4 regions of the Polycladomyces zharkentensis genome follow, and region 4 is predicted to be linked to each of the others. Evidence: riboswitches for the same ligand, from Rfam matches in the RefSeq annotation. Region 4 holds a riboswitch; each other region holds the start of a gene.
The links. Region 4 has a riboswitch for cyclic di-AMP ahead of kimA (potassium transporter KimA). Riboswitches for the same ligand answer to the same signal wherever they lie in the genome.
Positions count from the first base shown of each region.

Region 1: linked by a shared signal. The riboswitch ahead of JQC72_RS07860 (ABC transporter ATP-binding protein) and the one ahead of kimA (potassium transporter KimA) in region 4 are both predicted to bind cyclic di-AMP.
Region 2: linked by a shared signal. The riboswitch ahead of ectA (diaminobutyrate acetyltransferase) and the one ahead of kimA (potassium transporter KimA) in region 4 are both predicted to bind cyclic di-AMP.
Region 3: linked by a shared signal. The riboswitch ahead of sleB (spore cortex-lytic enzyme) and the one ahead of kimA (potassium transporter KimA) in region 4 are both predicted to bind cyclic di-AMP.

Region 1 covers NZ_JAFHAP010000008.1:124,661-130,009, forward strand. Annotated here, with positions in the region: gene JQC72_RS07855 (efflux permease Rv1217c-related protein) at 1-780, opposite strand, end outside; gene JQC72_RS07860 (ABC transporter ATP-binding protein) at 777-1,664, opposite strand; cyclic di-AMP (ydaO/yuaA leader) riboswitch at 1,854-2,022, opposite strand; gene mutS (DNA mismatch repair protein MutS) at 2,416-5,040, shown strand; gene mutL (DNA mismatch repair endonuclease MutL) at 5,053-5,349, shown strand, end outside.
Region 2 covers NZ_JAFHAP010000011.1:62,978-68,326, reverse strand. Annotated here, with positions in the region: gene JQC72_RS12510 (M14 family metallopeptidase) at 1-181, shown strand, start outside; gene thpD (ectoine hydroxylase) at 342-1,232, opposite strand; partial or broken gene JQC72_RS12500 (ectoine synthase) at 1,316-1,702, opposite strand; gene ectB (diaminobutyrate--2-oxoglutarate transaminase) at 1,721-3,004, opposite strand; gene ectA (diaminobutyrate acetyltransferase) at 3,018-3,533, opposite strand; cyclic di-AMP (ydaO/yuaA leader) riboswitch at 3,764-3,906, opposite strand; gene ehuA (ectoine/hydroxyectoine ABC transporter ATP-binding protein EhuA) at 4,086-4,907, opposite strand; gene ehuD (ectoine/hydroxyectoine ABC transporter permease subunit EhuD) at 4,923-5,349, opposite strand, start outside.
Region 3 covers NZ_JAFHAP010000005.1:60,672-66,020, forward strand. Annotated here, with positions in the region: gene JQC72_RS04800 (cell wall-binding repeat-containing protein) at 1-1,539, shown strand, start outside; gene JQC72_RS04805 (HAD family hydrolase) at 1,766-2,905, shown strand; gene JQC72_RS04810 (superoxide dismutase) at 3,348-3,965, shown strand; cyclic di-AMP (ydaO/yuaA leader) riboswitch at 4,100-4,248, shown strand; gene sleB (spore cortex-lytic enzyme) at 4,252-4,980, shown strand; gene JQC72_RS04820 (FMN-dependent NADH-azoreductase) at 5,180-5,349, shown strand, end outside.
Region 4 covers NZ_JAFHAP010000004.1:335,235-340,583, reverse strand. Annotated here, with positions in the region: gene JQC72_RS03495 (GNAT family N-acetyltransferase) at 1-291, shown strand, start outside; gene kimA (potassium transporter KimA) at 475-2,295, opposite strand; cyclic di-AMP (ydaO/yuaA leader) riboswitch at 2,393-2,527, opposite strand; gene JQC72_RS03485 (DNA internalization-related competence protein ComEC/Rec2) at 2,707-5,127, shown strand.

The DNA.
Region 1 (5,349 bases), on a different contig from region 4:
GAAAACCATCGTCGCAATGAGGAACAGCACCATCGCGGTAAAGCCCAAACCTGCCGCTATCCACAAAATGTCTTCTTCTCCCCGTGCGAGACGTGCCGGTTCATACAGGCTGAACAACGTCCAGTTCCGGAGCCAATCCAGTTTTTCACCCAGTTTACCGGCAAAGTCCATCGCATAGAACAGGATGGTCACTGTTGCCGACCAGGATACCGCCTTCTTTTCATCGTCAAACAGGCACGAAAACAGGAAGCTGTATGCGCCGATCACAGAAAAAAACAGGAAACAGACCAGATTCAGTTCCATGTAGTCTGACCGATTCAAGGCGGGTTGATCCAGCAGCCAGGTATCTCCCGCGATCCCGCCGAGAAAGGTGAACAGGTTGATCAGCCCGAGCCCCGTGATGAAAAATGCGACTTGCGTCAGGATGAGCCGTGACCGGGACAACGGCGTTGACAGCAGAAATGCCATGGACCCCCGGTCGACATGCCGAGCCACCAGCCGGGTCGGGATCACCACGCTGTACACCATCAGCAGGATCAGATACAGGAAGGAGTGGTACTCAACAGCGATAAAATCGTTCAAACGCTGTACACCGGCCTCAATTCCCAACACTTTCATCATCTCTTCCGGCATTTTCTTCAGCAATTCATTCATGTCTCCGGGATTCAAGCTGGGATAGATGGAAACAATCATCAGCACATAAAGAAACGACCCGATCGCCATCGCTGCCAATGTCTTGCCGTGCAACCGCCACATTGCCCGGTACAGCGCAAGGTTCATCGTTCGTTCGCCTCCCGTCGTTCATAGTAGTGCATAAAGATTTCTTCGAGATCCATCTCTCTGTGTTCCAAATGGCGCACATCCACATCGCCCAGAGCGCGGATCAGGGGATTCAGATCACCTTGTACCTCGATTTCAACCGTGGTTGCTCCCCGGCGGACCACACTGAGCCCGGCCTGAATCAATCGGTCGATGTCCGATTTTCTTCCCAGCGTCACAACAAACGCTTTCCGCTGCTCACTGCGCAATTCCTGGACGGATTTCACAGCGATCAGCCGTCCTTTCCGGATGATGCCGACCCGGTCTGCCGTGCGCTCGATCTCCGGAAACTGATGAGAGGACATGAAAATCGTTTTTCCTCGCTTTTTTTCTTCCAGAATCAATTCCACAAACCCCCGTTGCATCAGGGGATCCAAACCGGAGGTGGGTTCGTCCAGGATCAAAATCTCCGGATCATGCATGAATGCGGCCACAATGGCCAGTTTTTGTTTCATTCCCTTGGACATTTTTCGGATCGGGACTCGGGGGTCCAGTTCCAGTCGCTCCAGCAGCTCATTCCTTCTGTCATCCTTCTGTCCACGGAGTCCCGCCATCAAATCCAAGAAACCGGTACCGTCCAGTCCTTCAAACATGGCGATCTCCCCCGGGAGATAACCGGTGACTTTTTGAATCTTGTCCGATTCATTCCAGCAGTCCATGCCCCCGATCTCCGCTTTGCCCTCATCCTGTCTCATAAAACCCATCAAGTGACGAATCGTAGTGGATTTTCCCGCACCGTTTGGTCCGAGATAACCGAATACTTCACCCCGATTCACTTCAAGGGTGAGATCAAAAATTCCCTTTTCACCCGGAAACCGTTTGGTCAATCCATGAATCCGTATCATGATCGAGCCTCCTCTCCGCCTTTCCGGCGATAAAAATCATCCGTAACGTCCATCATGGTGTCTTTCTTTCGCCATCGCCATTCTTGAGCGTAAAAGCTTCCCGTCACCAACAGAAAAAGCCACGAGAAGGGTGTCTTCCCGTGGCTTTTTGAGCACAGCAAAAACAGCCGTGCTGCCGCACGATTCCACTCCCCCTCTCACAACGCTTACGAGGTTAGCTGACGGATTCGGGTGGCTGAGAGTCACCCTACCCGGGCATTAACCCGGGATTCACCCCATGCAGTCCGTGACCGATTCGCCACAGCCTGCGGTTGGTTCCCCCGCTCCCGCGTATCGCGGGATTCAGCGATTTACGAGGATGTATTTTATTTTTAAATCGAGCTCATCATACTCCTCCGACCACCTGATGTAAAGTGTCATTTTTCATCAAAAAGGAATGAAATACCGTCATGTGACCCGATCCGTTTGATGGGAGATCCATTTCTCTTCTGTTTACTCCCCCTGACGAAATCCGTCGGGCAAATCCTTTTCAAACCATATTCCCGGATACAGGTTGATCATGAGGAATGACGAAGTGCGAAAAGATGTATGGATACGGCACTCGCAGTTGGGGCGGACTGCACCGTGTTCGTACAGTTGAGACCGCTCCTCATTGTTGATCGGGGTGAAACAGACGTTGTTCGGTCCGTTGGGGAGTGTTACAATAGACCGTACGAAACAACGACTCTTACCGTTCGGAGGGTGTCCTGTTTTGGCCAAATATACGCCGATGATGGAACAGTACTTATCGATTAAGGCAGAGTATCCGGATGCCTTTTTATTTTTCCGTTTGGGCGATTTTTACGAGATGTTTTTTGAGGATGCAAAAAAAGCAGCCGAAGAGCTGGAAATTACGCTGACCTCACGCGACGGCGGGAAAGAACGGGTACCGATGTGCGGTGTGCCGTATCATTCCGCCGAGGCGTACATTGAGCGATTGATCGAAAAAGGATACAAAGTCGCGATCTGTGAACAGGTGGAGGACCCCAAAGCGGCCAAAGGCGTGGTCAAACGCGAAGTGGTTCGCGTGATCACACCGGGAACGGTCATTGAGGAAAAAATGCTGGCCGACAAAGAGAACAACTTTTTGGTGGCGCTCGCTACCGATGGCCGTGCGCATGCGTTGGCGGCCGGGGATCTTTCCACCGGTGAATGGTACGTGACCCAGTTGGAAGGGTCATTGGACCGGCTGATGGATGAAACCGGTGCATACCGACCACGGGAAGTGCTGCTCGACCCCGCATTGGCCGGGGATCGTCACTTCCAAAAGCGGCTTGGCATGCGGTTGGGATGTCTGTTCACCCCAATGACCGAGGAGAAACTGGGGAACGCCGGTGAACTGGAAGCGGCATTGGCCCAGCAATTTCCATCGGCAAAAGAGGTGTTCACGACAGCGCTTTTGGTCCGGGCTGGCGGGATGTTGCTTCGCTATCTGCAAGATACGCAGAAGCGATCCCTGCGGCATCTCAATCGGGTTCGACGGTATGATGCCCGCCAGTTCATGATTCTGGACGAAGCGGCCCGGCGCAATCTGGAACTGACCGCTACGTTAAAGGACGGTCGGCGTCAAGGATCGTTGCTCTGGTTGCTGGATCAGACGGCGACCGCGATGGGGAGCCGGATGTTGCGCCAATGGTTGGACAAGCCGTTGGTGAACAAAGAGGCGATCGAGGAACGGCAGGACGCGGTACAGGCGTTTCTGGACGACCTGCTGTTATTGGAGGAAGTCCGGGAACGATTGAAGGAAGTGTATGATCTGGAGCGATTGGCTGCCAGGATCGCGTATGGTTCGGCCAATGCCCGGGAATTGCAAGCGCTTCGCCGTTCGCTGGAGGCGCTTCCCGCATTGCGGCAGGTGTTGGCCCGGGTGGATTGCCCGCCGCTTCGGATGATGGGCGAACATATGGATGTGTGCGCAGATGTGGCGGAGCTGATCGCCAGGGCGATCGAGGATGATCCCCCCGTTTCGGTCAAAGAGGGCGGCTTGATCCGGGAAGGTTATCATCCCCATTTGGATCGGCTGCGTACGGCGCAACGGGAAGGGAAGAACTGGATCACCCAGTTGGAGCGTCGCGAGCGGGAAGCGACGGGCATCAAGTCGCTCAAAGTGGGTTACAACAAGGTATTCGGTTACTATATCGAGGTGACCAAGGCCAATCTTCGCCATTTGCCGGAAGGTCGATATGAACGGAAACAGACCTTGGCCAACGCGGAGCGGTTTATCACGCCGGAGCTGAAGGAAAAGGAACAGTTGATTCTGGAAGCGGAAGAAAAGTCGGTGGAATTGGAGTACCAGCTGTTCACCGAGGTCCGCGAACAAGTGGCCCGGCAGATTCCGCGGTTGCAAAAGCTTGCCGAACAAGTGGCGCGGTTGGATGCGTTGCAATCGCTTGCCGCCGTGGCCGACCGCTACGGATATGTCCGTCCGGTCATCCGCACGGACGGTCGCTTGCGAATCGAAGCGGGGCGGCATCCGGTGGTGGAGGCGGCCAACCGGGAGGAGCCGTTCGTGGCCAACGACGCGGATATGGACCCGGAGGACCGCCAGATCTTGCTGATCACCGGTCCCAACATGGCCGGAAAAAGCACCTATATGCGCCAGGTGGCCCTGATCACGTTGATGGCGCAAATCGGCAGCTTCGTTCCCGCGAAGCGAGCGGAAACCCCCATCGTGGACCGGATCTTTACACGGATCGGTGCGGCGGACGATCTGGTCGGGGGCCGGAGCACGTTTATGGTGGAGATGGCGGAGACGTGTCAGGCGCTCACCCAGGCGACGAAACAAAGCTTGATCCTGCTGGACGAAGTGGGACGCGGTACCTCTACATACGACGGCATGTCTCTTGCCCATGCGATCGTGGAATACATCCACGATCATGTGGGGGCAAAAACTTTGTTCTCCACCCACTATCATGAACTGACCCGGCTGGAGGAAACGCTTCCCCGGGTGGTGAATGTGCACGCCCGATGCGTGGAGAAAGACGGAAAAGTGGTCTTTCTCCACCGGATCGAACCGGGGCGTGCTGACCGCAGTTACGGGATTCAAGTGGCTGAGCTGGCCGGATTGCCGCCGGAAGTGATCCGTCGGGCCAAAGTGATTTTGGACCAGCTGGAGGGGCAGTCGGAAACGGCCGCCACGGTTCAGCAGTTGGAGTTGTTCCCGACCGTTCCCGAACCGGAGACGCGAAAGGAAAAGGTCCCCGAACCGGAATTGAGTGAGACGGAGCGGGAAGTGCTGAAGGAACTGGCCGAGTGGGATCTGATGGGTTCCACCCCCCTGGACGCGATGCAGTTGATCCACCGTCTGCAACAACGGCTGAGATCCAGCCGGGTGTAGGGAGGGCCGAAGATGGGAAAGATCCGCATTTTGGACGATCATTTGGCCAACCAGATCGCGGCGGGAGAAGTGGTGGAGCGACCGGCATCCGTGGTGAAAGAGCTGGTGGAAAACGCGATCGATGCGGAGGCGGACCGGATCGCGGTTGAGTTGGAGGAAGGCGGTATCCGCTCGATCCGCGTTTCCGACAACGGTTGCGGCATGGACCGGGAGGATGCGAAACTGGCTTTCGCCCGGCATGCCACCAGCAAAATTCGCCGGGAGCGGGATCTGTTCGCGATCCGCACGTTGGGTTTTCGCGGAGAGGCA
Region 2 (5,349 bases), on a different contig from region 4:
AGAAACAGTCCACTTCCCCGCAGGGAGCTGGGTAATCCCGATGGACCAGCCAGCGGCCAACCTGGCTGCCCTGGCAATGGAACCGGAGTCCACTGACAGCTACGTCACCTTTGGGTTCATCCGTTCAGAAGCGGGGAAAAAGCTCCCGATTTACCGGTACATGGAGAAGAAGAATTGGTAATGATGTGATCCATCACCTAAAAAAGCCGCCGTTCGAACGGCGGCTTTTAAATATACTGCGGGCACACCTCTTCAAAAACAAGACCTCGATGTCTGCCAAGGTAGCAATTGGGGTAATAGGGGAGTCACTCAATCAAGCGTTTAACACAGGCATTTCCCGGTTACCGCTCTCTGCTTGCTATAAACTCCGGCCGGGGTGATTGCCCGGAGAACGGTTCCACCAACCGGTTTTCCACACTGTTGTAAACAAAGAACACATTGCTCCGCGGCAAAGGGGTGATATTGCCGTTGGACCCGTGCATGATGTTACAGTCGAACAGCACGACCGAACCGGCCGGGCCTGTCAATGCGTCAATCCCGTGCTGATTCACCAACCAGGTCAAACTGTCCTGGTCCGGAACGCCGTACTCCTGTCTCCGAAGCGACTGCCGATAATGATTTTCCGGCGTACGGCCCACACAAGAGAGAAAATATTGATGGGAGCCCGGAATCACCATCAACGGCCCGTTAAAGTGATAATTGTCTTCCAACGAGATGGAACAGCTCAACGCCCGCATACGCGGCATGCCATCCTCCACATGCCAGGTCTCGAAGTCAGAGTGCCAGTAAAACTCTTTTCCCGCAAAACCCTTTTTGTAATTGATTCGGGACTGATGGATGTAGACATCACTGCCGAGAATTTGTTTGACGATGTCTGTCAGCCGCTGATTTTGCGATAACCGTTTAAAAGTATCGCTGTTGCGGTGAACAGCAAAGATCGATCGAATTTCCCGGCTTTCCGGCTCACGAATCACTTCCTCCGCATCCGAATCCCGGTTCGCATCCCAGAGCCGTCTCAGCTCATTGCGCAATTCCCGCACTTCTTCCTCAGAAAAGAAACGTTCGAAGAACAGGTATCCGTTTTTCTGATAAAATTCCAGCTGTTCGGCATCAAGCGGACCTGCTGCGGGATCTTTGGTATAAATGACTGGATCTTTCCGTTCCAAAATCACCGGTTTGTCATCCACTCGCGAAGGATAGAGATCCATCACCCCGCCCTGTAAGTTGCTCATTTCCCCAATTCCCCCCGAACGGTTTGTGGTTCCACCCTTTGTGCCCTTTCGTCAGGGTGTGGATTCGGGCGATTCTCCCGTGACTCCTCTTCAATGATGGGATACACCCCTTCTTCATCATGTACCTCTCGCCCTGTCAACGGCGGATGAAACACACAAACCATCCGCATATCGGACTTTGCACGCAAATAGTGCTTTTCATGACCGTCCAGCGCATACAAAGTTCCGGGCTGAATCGGGTAAACGGTGCCGTCTTTCACGACCTCAATTTCTCCTTCTCCCTCGATGCAGTACACCGCTTCCACATGGTGCTTGTACCAAATCGTGGTTTCTGTTCCCGCCTTGATAATCGTGTCGTGCAACGAAAAGCCCATCCCGTCCTTTTTCAAAAGCAGACGGCGGCTGTTCCACGTCTCAGTGTCCACGTCATCTTTCGTTCCGATGATGTCATTCAGATGTTTGACGATCATGATTACCTGTCTCCTTTTTCACATCATCTGTTTGCACCGCTCAAAGCTTTCCTCCAGAACGGTCAGTCCCTTTTCAAGCCCCTGTTCATCAATGGTCAAAGGAGGCATGATTTTGACGACTTCACTGTTGGGACCGGATGTTTCCATAATCAAACCCCGTTCAAACGCGGCCGCGCAAATCTTTTCGGCCAACCCGTCCACTCCGATTTCAATTCCCTGGATAAGCCCTCTTCCCCGCACTTCCCCTGCCATCTCGGGATACTGTTGTGCAAGCATTTCCAGGAAGAGTCTGACTTTCTCTCCCTTCTCCAGGATTTCTCGGCTGAACTGGTCGTCTTCCCAGTAACTGAGTGCTTCGGTCGCAGCGACAAACCCCAGGTTATGGCCGCGAAAAGTACCGTTATGCTCGCCCGGTTCCCACAGATCATACTCAGGTTTGATCAAGGTCATCGCCAACGGGATGCCATATCCCCCGATTGATTTGGACAGACAGACGATGTCGGGATAGATCCCGGCCGGTTCAAAGCTGAAAAATGGCCCCGTCCGTCCACATCCCACCTGCACATCATCGACAATCAACAGAATGTTCCAGCGCCGGCACAGTTCTTCCATGTTGCGGAGCCACTCAAAACTGGCCACATTGATGCCGCCTTCACCCTGAACGGTCTCAAGGATAATGGCTGCAGGGAGAGAAATGCCGCTGCCATTATCTTCGAGAAAACGCTCAATATAGCTGACCGTGTCGGCCTCACTGCCAAAATAGCCGTCAAACGGCATGGAGATCGAATTCGTCAATGGAATGCCCGCGCCTTTTCGCTTGGATTCGTTCCCGGTAATCGACAGCGAACCGATTGTCATGCCGTGAAACGCGTTGGTGAAACTCATGATTGTGTCCCGCCCGGTTACTTTGCGGGCCAGCTTCAGCGCACTTTCCACCGAATTGGTGCCTGTCGGTCCCGGAAACATCACTTTATAGTGAAGATTTCGCGGCTTTAAAATGACCTCATGGAACCGTTCCAGCAGCTTTTCTTTTGCTTCTGTCGCCATATCAAGGCTGTGCGTAATGCCATCTTCCATCAAATAGTCGATCAGCTTGGCCTTGATTCGTTGATTGTTGTGGCCGTAGTTTAACGCGCCGGCACCGGCAAAAAAGTCGACATATTCCCGGCCGTCCCGATCCCACAGCTGATAGCCGCTCGCTTTTGCAAAGACAGTCGGAAAACTCCGGCAGTAACTGCGGACCTCCGATTCCAAAGCTTCAAAAACCTTCAACGGTGAATGTAATTCCTCCGCAACTTTCACCAAATCCCCCCAGTTAAGTTTGATACCGAAACGGTCCGATCCGAAACGTCATTTCCGATTCATGAGTTCCCCCCGGGAACAGATGGGCGGGAAAACACTCCGAAACTTCACAGCACGTTGCAAAATCCCGTGCCAATCCCCGGAATAAAGCCTGGGATGCAAGATTCGACGGAGAAACGGTTGCTTCAAGATAACGGACATTTTTGCAAGCGTCCCGACGGATCAACGCTTTCAGAAGCGCCTTTCCCAACCCGTTGCCCCGTTGAGACTCGGCCACGGCCACCTGCCACACAAACAGGGTTTGCTGGTCTGCCGGTGGTCGAAAAGCGGACAAAAAACCGACGATTTGTCCCTCCTGTTCGGCAACCACACAAGTATCCGAAAAGAACTTGCACAGCATCAGGTAACTGTAAGGGGAATTGACGTCCAACACTCCGGTGTCCCGAACCAGGCTCCAGATCCCGATTCCATCCGCTACCTGTGGTTGGCGAAGCGCCACTTTGTTCATCAACCCGGTTTCCAGATTCATCACCTCCTCCCCGGTACCGACGGCTCAACGCCATGCCAAAATGTCCCGCACAGCGCGTCATCGCCGATTAAAAAAGTACAAGACCGGTGCAAACTTTCTCCCAGGAACCATCATTCCAAGGAAAAAGTCTGTACCGGTCCGTGCTTGTGCAATCCGTACGCGGTCAAAGACTCAGATCCGCCTTCTCGTGCACAGGAAAAGTCAGTCCGGCGCAAAATTGGCAAATCCCTTGGATCTCACTGCTTCAGCCGACAAGGCTGGCGGGCAAGATGGATGAGAAATGCTTCACATCTATTCCGGTGTCAATCCGGAATTCACCCCAATCGCTTGGTTCCCCCGTTTCCATCGAAATGAAATAAGGCGTCTTTAATTGTCAATATAAACTGTTTCCTACAATCAATTGTTAATATTTTTACTTTGTCTTATAATACCATATTTACCATAATGATTCATCCTCTATAAATTCCGTTGATCCCCTCGTATACTCTTTCTCCTATGTTCAGATCGGATGAATTGATCTATTCTCCCTTTCTCGCTTCGTTCCACTGCCATTCATCTCCAATTGGACATCGACTCTATCGTCTGCTGACAAAAACTGCCCAAAAACTTACGTAAACGTGGACTCTTCGGACTGTCACCAAAAATCTTTTCCGGCGGTCCTTCTTCCATAATTCGTCCTTCATCAAAGAAAACAACCCGATCCGCCACTTCCCGGGCAAAACCCATTTCATGTGTAATGATCAACATCGCCATCTTGCCCTCCGCTGCAATCTCCTTGATAACCCCGAGAACCTCCCCGACAAGCTCAGGGTCCAACGCAGACGTCACCTCATCAAACAACATGATCTTGGGTTGCATGACCAACGCACGCGCAATCGCCACCCGCTGCTGCTGACCGCCGGATAATTGTGACGGATATGCGTCGATCTTATCCAGCAACCCTACTTTATCCAACATGGTTTTGGCCTGCTCGATCGCTTCTTCCTTGGACAATCCCAATACCTTGATCGGTGCCTCCGTCACATTTCGCAAAATGTTCATGTGCGGAAACAGATTAAACTGCTGAAACACCATTCCGATTTTGCCGCGCACTTGATGCAAATGTTTTTCATCAGCCGGAACAAGCTTCCCGCCCTTTTTTTTGTGCCAGAGCAACTCACCGTCAACTTCAATCGTACCCGACGTCGGCCTTTCCAACGTCATCAAAACACGGGCAAACGTCGTCTTGCCGGACCCGCTCGGCCCGATTACCGCTACTTTTTCTGCAGGAGCCAAATCAAAATCGATTTCGTGCAACACTTGAGTTTTGCCATAGAACTTGCTGACCTTGCGGTAACGAACAATTGGGTTTATGCGATCCGATTTCACATGCATCACCTCAAAACCCCTTCAGTTTATCAATCCTTTTTGATTGAGTTGGAGCCAAGATTCCAAGCGGCGTACCAGGAGTGAGGAAAGGTAACTCAATATGAGGAAAAACACCCCGACAAGCGTAATGGGTTCCAAATAGCGGAATGAATTGGAGCCGATAATTTGCGCTTGACCCAGCAACTCGATCAGCGTGATTGCCGATAAAAGCGGCGTTTCTTTAAACATCACGATCAAATAGTTGCCCAATACGGGAACAATCGGCCGGACGGCCTGCGGGAGAATAATCCGCATCCACGTTTGCGTTTTTGAAAAGTTGAGGGCGACGGCAGCTTCCCATTGCCCGCGCGGGACCGCGTCAATACCTGCCCTGTATACCTCCGACAGATAGGTGCTATAGTGAATGCCCAATCCCAGTACACCAGCCGTGAAAGGAGACAACCTCAAT
Region 3 (5,349 bases), on a different contig from region 4:
GTTGCGGCGTTGGGGCAAAAAGGAATGAAGTTGGGCAAACAGGGTACCGCGCAGTCAACCGAACCATCCGTAGTGGAATTCAAAGGGCAAGCCACCATGTACGACATCCATTACTTCTACTTCAGTCTCAGCCGGCAAAGCGATATCGAAGTGATCGACGTGGCGGGACAGGAAGTTCCCTACTACCTGGTCAATGCGGATACCCTGCGGTATGTGACGGATACACACGACATGCCCGCGGGCAACTATTATCTGATCACTTTCGGATTGGTGGGTGCTTCCCAACCGTACCATTTCAAATTGAGCGGGGAAGGGTTGATCCCGGAAAATTCGTACCCGGAGCAAGCTCATTTTACCACCCGGTTTCCTTTTGGTGACGCTCATTACACCCGGTTGAATCAGGGAGAGGAAGACCAGGTGCACACGTTGATTGCCCGTGCGGAAGACGGTGCCGGGTACGTCTATTTGAACGATCGGCCGGTCGGAGACAAAAAAACGGGTGATTTCACCATTCAGACAACATTCCGCCTGGGATACAACACATTGACCTATGATGTGTTTCGCAATGGCTCCCGCAACTGGATATCCACCAACTACGAAGTGATCGGCACCGATCTGATCCGATTGGACGGGGCGGACCGTTTTGAGGTGTCGGCCAATATCAGCCGGGAAATCGACAAACGATATGCCGACCCGCAAACAGTATACATCGCAAGCGGTTTGACCTATCCGGACGCGCTATCCGGCGCCCCGTTGGCGACGCGGATGGAAGCTCCGCTGTTGCTGACACAGCCGGATCATCTGCCTGACAAGGTAAAAGCCGAAATCGAGCGACTGAAGCCGAAACATGCCGTGATACTGGGCGGGACGGGTTCCGTGTCCACTCAGGTACGCGGAGAATTGGCCAAGATGGGAATTGTGGCGGAGCGTATTTCGGGTGCAGATCGATTTGAAGTGTCTGCCAACACGGCGGATCGTCTGGTCCGTATGCAGCCGACCGATACGGCCGTTATCGCGTCGGGTACAGTGTTTTCCGATGCGCTGTCCGTTTCCGTGCCCGCAGGTCTCAACGGATATCCGTTGCTGCTGGTGAAACGGGATGCCATCCCCGAAGCGATCAACAAGTTTCTCCAAGCCCATCCGGAGATTCGTCGCTTCATCATCGCGGGCGGTCCAGCCACGGTGGACGACCGCGTCATGGCTGAACTGGACAAACGGGGCGAGGTGGATCGGATTTACGGGGTGGACCGTTACGACGTGTCGGTCAATGTGGTTCGTTATTTCGGCATGTACACCGATTCCGCCGCGTTGGCACGGGGGGACGTGTTTACGGATGCCTTGTCCGGAGCTCCGCTGGCCGCGATGTCCGGCACACCGCTGTTCCTCACTCCTTCCGACCGGTTGCATTCCTATGTGGAAGCTCATTTGAGCGAAGTGAGGTCACAGATCGGGCCGTTGAATTCCGTTTACCTGTTTGGCGGAACGGGTTCCATTTCGACGGCCATCGAGAAAAGGATGCAATGGTATTTGGGGTACTGACCGAACGTATCCGGACAGATGAAAGCCACCCGTCCAGCGACTGGAGGGTGGCTTTTTTTCAGCGAAAAATGTCGGATCATCCTTCCGTTCAGGTTCATTGTGGAAACTGGTGCGGAAGGTTTTCTTTGTTAACTGAATTCATGCAATTAACGGTTGGGCTTTGATGCGATCCTCTGGTAAAGTATAAGGAAGTAGTGAAAAAGAGGAGGAAGAGTCATTGTACCGGATGATCTTGTTTGACGTGGATGGGGTGTTTTTAAGCGAAGACCGATGCTTTGACGCTTCCGCACTCTCCGTGTGGGAGCTGTTGTACAATCCCCTTTATTTGGGATTGCGGGGAGATGTGTTTACCACACAACCTTCCGAGGAAAAAATCCGTCAATTGCGCCAGCTGGTGTTTGACAGCGACAAGGTATTGGATTGGATCAAAACACGGGGAATCAACTCCAACTGGGACATGGTACAGATGACGTTTTCCCTGCAATGGCTACGCTTGTTGAAACAAATTCAGCCTGAGCGGCCGGATTGGGTGGCGGAAGCGATGAGCGGACCCGTCACAGCCGATGTGTTGCGCCGGTTGGGCGGACGGTTGCGTGAAGCGGGCATCGCGTATCAGCCGCAGTTTGATGCATTCATCCCGGCATTGGCCGAGTCGAACGCCACCAAGCAGGAATTGATCGTGTATTTCAACACGTTGGCGAAAGAGTGGTTGGGTGTGGAAACCGAGGCGTTCTCACCCAAAAGCGCGTTGTGGGAGTTGGGCCGCCAAGTGTTCCAAGCATGGTATCTGGGTGATGACCGATACCGGCAGGTGGAAGGCGAGGAACCAGCCACACCGGGCAAAACCGGATTTTTGCATCAGGAAATTCCGCTGGCCGACCCCAAAGAGATCCGACGAGTGCTGGACGGGTTACGGGCAGAGGGCATCGTGCTGGGATTGGGAACCGGCCGGCCGCTGATCGAGACGGAAGTGCCGCTTACCGCGCTCGGATTATATGATGCGTTTGACCCGGATCGAATCGTCACCGCCGACGACGTGATTCAGGCCGAACGGGCGCACCCGGAACATGCCCCGCTCAGCAAACCGCAACCATACACTTATTTAAAAGGGTATTTCGGTCGGAGCACAACGGATGCGGAAGTACTCACCTTCGAGTTGCCGTTGCCCAATGGTGAGGAAGTGCTGATCGTGGGGGATTCGGTGGCCGATTTGTTGGCGGCCCGAAAAATGGGGTGCAAGTTTGCAGCCACGTTGACGGGATTGACCGGAGAGGCCGCGCGGTCCAAATTTGAGGAGTTGGGCGCCGATTATATTGTACGCGATGTGACGGAATTGTCTCGTGTTTTCAGCGAAGCCGGAAAGTAATCCGTGGATGGCTCACTGAGACAGGTTGACCAAGTGGCCCCAGATCCTGTCCTGTCATCTCAGGCGCAATGTTTTCCCATGTGAGCGATGGTCAGGCCCGGCCAAGCGGAGAAGCGGGAAAGCGCAGGGCTTTGTCGCGGAGAATTTCCTTTTGAGCGAAGCCCGCTATGTCGCGGCCTTCTCCTTCGATTCGAAACGGGCAAGACTTGCTTCTCTGCAGGGCGCAGGCGGAGTGAGCCGGCAAATGATGTGTGCCATCTCGAGAAATCGTAGTTCGCGGACTTTATCAACAACTTGGTGGGATTTCAAACGAAAACTTTTCATACATCTAAGTTGACTATCATTCCACGTTTTTTGCATAATAGAATCGGGAAGGATGTAAGTGCCCGTCCTTTTTCGAAGATGAAAAAGGACCAAATCCTACATAATTGGAGGGTGAATCATGGCCAAGCACGAACTGCCTGCACTCCCTTATGCCCATGATGCGTTGGAGCCGTACATCGATGCGCAAACGATGGAAATTCACCATGGCCGGCATCACGCCACGTATGTCAACAACTTGAATGCGGCGTTGGAAGGTCATGCCGCCTTGGCGGAAAAATCGATCGAAGACCTTTTGCGTAACATCGATCAGGTGCCGGAAAGCATTCGTACCGCTGTGCGAAACAACGGGGGCGGTCATGCGAACCACAGCCTGTTCTGGCAAATCATGAGTCCGAACGGTGGCGGCGAACCGAGCGGGGAGTTGGCGAATGCCATCAACCAAACCTTTGGCAGCTTCGATAAGTTCAAAGAAGAATTCACCAAAGCGGCAACCACCCGTTTCGGTAGCGGTTGGGCTTGGCTGATCGTGAAAAAAGACGGTTCTTTGGCTGTGACGAGCACACCGAACCAAGACAGCCCGCTGATGGATGGAGACACGCCGATTTTGGGTCTGGACGTGTGGGAGCACGCCTACTATCTCAAATACCAAAACAAGCGTCCGGAATACATCAAAGCGTTCTGGAACGTGGTCAACTGGGATGAAGTCGCCAAACGGTACCAAGCGGCACGCGGATAAGAAGAATCGACAAAAGCGCGGTGGAATCTTCCGCCGCGCTTTTTTTGTCGTGGAATTTCCAAGGAAATACATACCTTACATTCTAATCATTTTCTATTGAAAGGTATCCATATCCAACTTATAATGGACAACGTGTATCAATACAGCCGAATCTTCGCGTCGGTGTTCGGCGCGGGGTACGGGGGACGCAATCCATGTTGGGGTGAAGCCGCCGTTTCGGCGGCCGGGATCAACTCCTTTCCCGAACCCGTCAGCTAACCTCGGAGGCTTGAAAGGAGGAGAAACAGTGTCTGCTTTGAAAAAGTGGGCGTGGGTGCTCACGGGTGCAGTGGTTGCAGTGATCGTAGCCGCGGTACCGTTTGGAAGCGGTAAGGCGGAAGCGGCTGCACCGACGATGATCCAATACGGCAGTAAAAACGGAGATGTCTGGGACTTGCAATATCGCTTGCAACAGCTGGGGCTGTACCGTGACAAACTGGACGGCATATACGGTTTGAACACGGAAAAAGCGGTTATCAAGTACCAGATTCAGCATAAATTGCGGATCGATGGCATTGCCGGTCCCCAAACGTGGGGATCGTTGAAGCGGCATACCGTGTCCAAAAAGACGGTATCCAAAAAGGTCCACAAACAGCCTCGTCATTCTGTAAATTCTCGCTTTTCGAAAAAAGACATTTCATTGATTGCACGAGCTGTATACAGTGAAGCGCGAGGTGAACCTTACAAAGGGCAAGTGGCTGTCGCTGCCGTGATTTTGAACCGGATTGATTCACCGGAGTTTCCGAAAACAGTAAGCGGTGTGATTTTCCAAGACGGTGCGTTTACGGCGGTACAGGACGGGCAGTTCTGGTTGAATCCCAACAGTACAGCCTATCGCGCTACGATGGATGCGATCCGGGGATGGGACCCGACAAACGGTGCATTGTACTATTTCAACCCGGACACCGCAACTTCTGATTGGATCTGGTCTCGCCCGCAAATCAAAAAAATCGGAAAGCATATTTTCACGAAGTGACGAGGAAAAGCCCGTTCCCTTGGGGGACGGGCTTTTTTTCGTGAGTAAAAACGAGGCTGTACGGAAATATTATGAGAGGAGGTTTTTTCATCATTTTCCGCTTGACAAAAGTAAGTATATAAATGCATAATATCAACGTAACTAAAGTTAGTTCATATTCCGTCATCACTATTCCACAAACGAAAGGAAGGAAACCCACATGGCGACCGTTTTGTACATCACTGCCAACCCCAAACCGGAGGAGCAGTCGTTCAGCTTGCAGGTGGGACGGGCATTTTTGAATGCCTACCGGGAGGCCAATCCCGAAGATACAATCGTCGAGTTGGATGTGTATAAACTGGACATCCCTTTCTTGGACGAAGATGTGTT
Region 4 (5,349 bases):
GGCCAATGCGGTTTAGTCCCCCAGGAAGTAAACGGACAACCTGAAATCGAAATCGGGTATTTGTTCGCAAGGGATTATTGGGGACAAGGATTTGCTACTGAAGCGGCGAAAGGATGTCGCGACTGGGGCTTCAAACATTTAGATTCACCGAGATTGATCTCACTCATCGATCCTTCCAATGCACCTTCAGTACGAGTTGCTCAAAGACTGGGAATGAAGCTGTCCGGAAGCATAAAAAAATGGAATAAATCCATTGATGTATATGCCATATCCCGCGATCGAAAAGTTTGACCAACAGGTCCATTGCCATGAAAAGCGGCGGAAGCAAGAGGCTCAAAAAGAGTGGAGGCAAAAGTTCCTTCAGTCTGCCGGAGAAAACGTGCCGGAAGTGACGGTGGGAGACGGAGCCATCCATCCGGCGTAATAAGCAAAGCCCAACCTGCGTCGATGACAGGTCGGGCTTTCTTGATGGTTTCATTTGCGCAAATGGAACGGCACTGTGGAGACGATGACATCTTTTCTCAACAACAGCAGGAAACGCAGCCACAGCGCGGATTGGTTGTGCAAAAAGCGCTGCCACCACCTGCGGGGGATGAATTCAGGGATCAGGACGGTAATCAGGTTGTCGCCTACCCGTTCCTGGACCATGTCGATGAACCTCAGCACGGGGCCGTTGACGCTTCGGAAACGGGAACGGGTGACAACGAGGCGGACGCCGGGATTCCATTGCTCCCACTTTTTCTCCATCTTCTCCGCATCTTCCTCGGTGAAGGCCACGTGGATTGCCACCACGTCATCCCCGATCGTCTTGGCGTAGGCGATCGTGTTGCGAACGACGCGGCTGATACCCCCGACAGGGATGATAATCACATGATCTTTCTTTTCCGGTTTGTCGGTGGCGATGTCGATGCGCAACTCTTCCGCGACAGCCTCATAGTGTTTCCGAACTTGATAAAAGGCGAAGATGAACACCGGTATCACCAATACCACGATCCAAGCGCCTTCCGTAAATTTGGTGACGGCGAAAATCAGCAGGACGATGAACGAGACGACCGCACCCGCGGCGTTGATCGCCAATTTGCGCATCCAGCCCGGGTTGCGCTGCTTCCACCTGCGAACCACCATCCCGGTTTGGGACAAGGTGAACGATAAAAAGACACCGATCGCATACAAGGGGATTAACCGTTCCACTTCTCCTTCAAACGCCACGATCAACCCGATTGCGGCCAAGGCCAACACGATGATGCCGTTGGAGAAATTGAGCCGGTCTCCGCGGGAAGCAAACATCCGCGGCATAAATTTGTCCTTGGCCATAATGGAGGCCAACAGCGGGAAGCCTGCAAAGGCGGTGTTGGCGGCCAGAATCAGGATCAGCGCGGTAGTCCCCTGGATGTAATAATACGGAAGCGTTCTGCCGAAGGTCTCTTCAGCGATTTGGGAAAGCACCGTCTCTGTCGGACTGGGCGTGATGTGATACAGATATGCCAACATGCTGGTCCCGCCGAACAACACGGCCAGCAATAATCCCAGAAGCGCCAATGTACGCGCCGCATTTTTCGTCTCCGGTTTCCGGAAGGCGGGAGTGGCGTTGGAGATGGCTTCGACGCCGGTCAATGCAGAGCATCCGGACGAGAACGCTCGCAACAATAAGAACCAAGTGAGACCGACCGGAAAGGTGTGTGTCACCGGTGGGACGTCGGCAGGAATCCCATGGACCGCCACATTGCCCAACCCTACGAGCACCAGACCCAGCATGCCCAGGATAAACAGGTAGGTGGGGAATGAGAAAATCGTTCCGGATTCGCGTAAACCCCGCAAGTTGAGGATCATGAGGAGAAGGACGAAGAATACGGAAATGAGCGTACTGTGATTGTGCAAAACCGGAAATGCCGAAGTGATCGCGTCCGTACCGGCTGAAACACTGACTGCCACTGTCAGTGTATAGTCGATCAACAACGACGCACCGGCGATTAACCCGGCAAACCAACCCAGGTTGTCTGTTGAAACGATGTAGGCACCGCCCCCTCCGGGGTATTCGTGGATGATTTGCCGATAGGAAAGGATGAGCAGTGTCAACAAACCGATAATCGCGCCGGATATGGGCAATGAATACCAAAGCGCCAGCACGCCGATCGGGGCGAGTACATGCAGGATCTGCTCCGTACCGTAGGCGACTGACGACAGCGCGTCCGATGATAAGATAGGGAGCGCTTTCCAAATCGGCAGTTTTTCTTCCTGCAGTTGCTCAGTACGAAGCGGGCGCCCGATGATCAAGCGTTTCAGTGAGGACAACATCACATACACCTTCCCCAGATAAATTCCGTTTTTGTTTAAAACGCAAAAAAGCCATTGAAGTGCCCACTTCAATGACTTTTGGTCATGTGAAGAAGCACACTTCCCTCTCAGCACGCTTACGAGGTTAGCTGACGGATTCGGGTCCGTGAGAGTGACCCTACCGGTGATGGCACCGGATTCACCCCAAAAAATTGGTTCCCCCGTTCCTGTACGGATTCAGCGCTCGAAGTGTGAAACTGTTGATGATTAGGTTTTGTCATGATTAGCATTCTAATACGATTACCGGAACCTGTCAATCAAGGTTTGACAACCGGCCGTAGCAAAATGGCGACAGTTTTTGTCGAACATGGAGGGATTCTGTCGGAATTTGCGGAAAGGATATACCATTTCATCCCTTTTATGGAGGTTGTTATGAAGGCTCCGGTGAGTTGGTTGGCGGGCGGATGGATGGGAGGCATCGGCGTTGCATTGGCATGGGGAAGCGGGTACGGTGGATGGTGGTTGTTCGGGGCGGTTGTTGTCGGGATGGGGGGAGGATGGGTGTGCCTGTGGCGTTGGCGGATGTGGACGGCAACATGCACGCTGCTCTCTTTTTTTGTCGGAGCCGCCTATACGTCCTGGGTGGATGCCCGCAATGTCTCGTCTATCGATGATCGGTTGGCCGATCACGTTGGCATCAAGATGTATGGGGTTATCCAGTCCGCCCCTGAGGTGGATGGAGATCAGCTCACCTGTATGGTGAAAGTCCGATGGATAGAGGTGGATGGTGCCGTTCGGCGCTTGGAAGACGAAAAAGTGTGGTTTCGTCTGCGAGTGCAATCACCGACGGAGTTGCGGACGATTCGCGATTGGACAAGCGGGACGCGGCTGTCGGTGGACGGTGTACGGTTGACTCGACCGGAACCGGCGCGAAATCCAGGCGGTTTTGATGCACGATCGTTTTATCGCCGTCAATTTGTGCATTGGATTGCGTCGACTGACGGGCTTCACGGGGTGTCGGCGGAACAACCGCCTCCATGGCATGTATTCGCATGGGCAGACCGGATTCGGCAAAGTGGCGGCGAAACGCTGGCACAACTGTATCCTGCGGAGATTTCCGGTCTGATTCGCGGATTGGTGCTGGGAGAGAGGAAAGCAGTGCCGGAGGAGGTAGACCGCCTGTTTGCCCAATGGGGACTGACGCATTTGTTGGCCATTTCCGGGATGAATGTGGCCGTCTTCGTCGCGGGCGTGTACGGTTTGTTGACCCGATTGCGCTTGACGCGTGAAGTGGCAGGCGGACTCACGATGGTATCGTTGCCGATATTTGCATGGGTGACGGGGGCGGAAGCATCCGTTGTCCGGGCGTGCATGATGGCCGGTTTCACCCTTGTTGCCGCGGTTTTCGGCAAGTGGCACGACCGGCTGTCCTTTTTGTTTCTGGCAGGATGGATGATGCTGTTGTGGAATCCGTATCAGCTCCTGGAGGCGGGGTTTCAGCTCACCTGTTTGATCACCCTCGGGCTGCTGTTGGCTGTCGAACCACTCAGTGGCCGGTTTCCATTACCTTGGAAGCGTGGCAATCAATTGTTGGCGGTCACATTGATCGCCCATCTGGTATCATTTCCTGTGATGATCGTCTATTTTTATGCTTTTCCCACTGGCTCTTGGTGGGTCAACCTGTGGGTCGTCCCGATTGTCGGTAGCGTGGTGTTCCCTTTGGCACTCCTCTCCTTGATGTTGGGCTGGATCGCACCGGTATTGGGAGCGGTGCCTGCCTGGGTATGCACTTGGGTGACAAAAGGGCTGTTATGGTTGTTGGAACGGTTTTCCGCGGGACCGGGAATGTTGACGTCATGGTCACCGCCGTCATGGATATGGTGTGCGGCATACGCGGCGGTATGTGTATACGCATTGTACGCTTGGACGGGCAACGCGCTTTATCCCCGTCGGCATCGCTGGTGTTCGCTTGCGTTGCTAACGGGTCTGATCTTCTACTCCTATCATCCGTTTTACGGGGGGATGGAGGCGCGCATCACCTTTCTCGATGTGGGGCAGGGGGATTGTGCCGTCATCGAGACACCGAAAGGACAAGTCATCGTAGTGGACGGAGGTGGAATGCCGTCATTTCCGCAAAAGTCGTGGCAACGGCGGCAATATTCCTACGACGTGGGAGAGAACACGGTGGTTCCATATCTGCGTTTTCGCGGCATTCGACAGATCGACTACCTCATCATGACGCATGGGGATACGGATCACATCGGAGGCTTGCAAACAGTGGCGGAACAATTCCCTGTTCGCTTCGTCCTGCGCAATCCCCACCCGCCCCGTACCGAGACGGAACGGAAATTGGTGCGAACATTGATCGAACAAGGTGCCCGTACCGTCACGCCTTCTCCCGGAACGGCATGGACACTGGAACCGGGGGTTGCATGGCAGTTTCTCCATCCCGATCCTGCTCATCTCGCGACCGACGAACGAACCAACAATGATTCCATTGTTTTTTTGCTGCAGATCCAACGTTTCCGCTTGCTGATGACGGGTGACATCGAGCAGGAGGCGGAAGCGGACTTGATGGGGAAGTGGCGCTTTCCACCTGTGGATGTGCTGAAAGTGGCCCATCACGGAAGCCGTACATCAACCGGAGAATCATGGCTTGCGCAAGTCCGTCCCGGTTTCGCCGTGATCTCGGTCGGCCGGCATAATCGGTTCGGCCATCCGGCTCCGGAAGTGATCCGCCGCTTGCAAAGCCATCGGATTCGCGTGTATCGGACGGATCGTCACGGGGCGGTGACCATCCGGATTCGTCCCGCCGGCTGGACGGTGGAAACGATGATGTCGGAGGCAAGATGACGTCACGGATTGCTGGTCGTTGGAAACCGTCGTGTCATTGTCTCCAGTGTGTGTCTGGTGAATACTGTCCGGGTTCTTTCCCGGTTCGCCCCACCTGCGCCTTGCAAGAAAGAAAATCATGACCGCTCGGACCCGGTCAGTGCAGGATGCGGGCAAAGTCCGTTTCGCTTTGAGGAAATGGCCCGCGATTTCAAACCGGCGCTTTCCCGAGTCTTCGCTCAG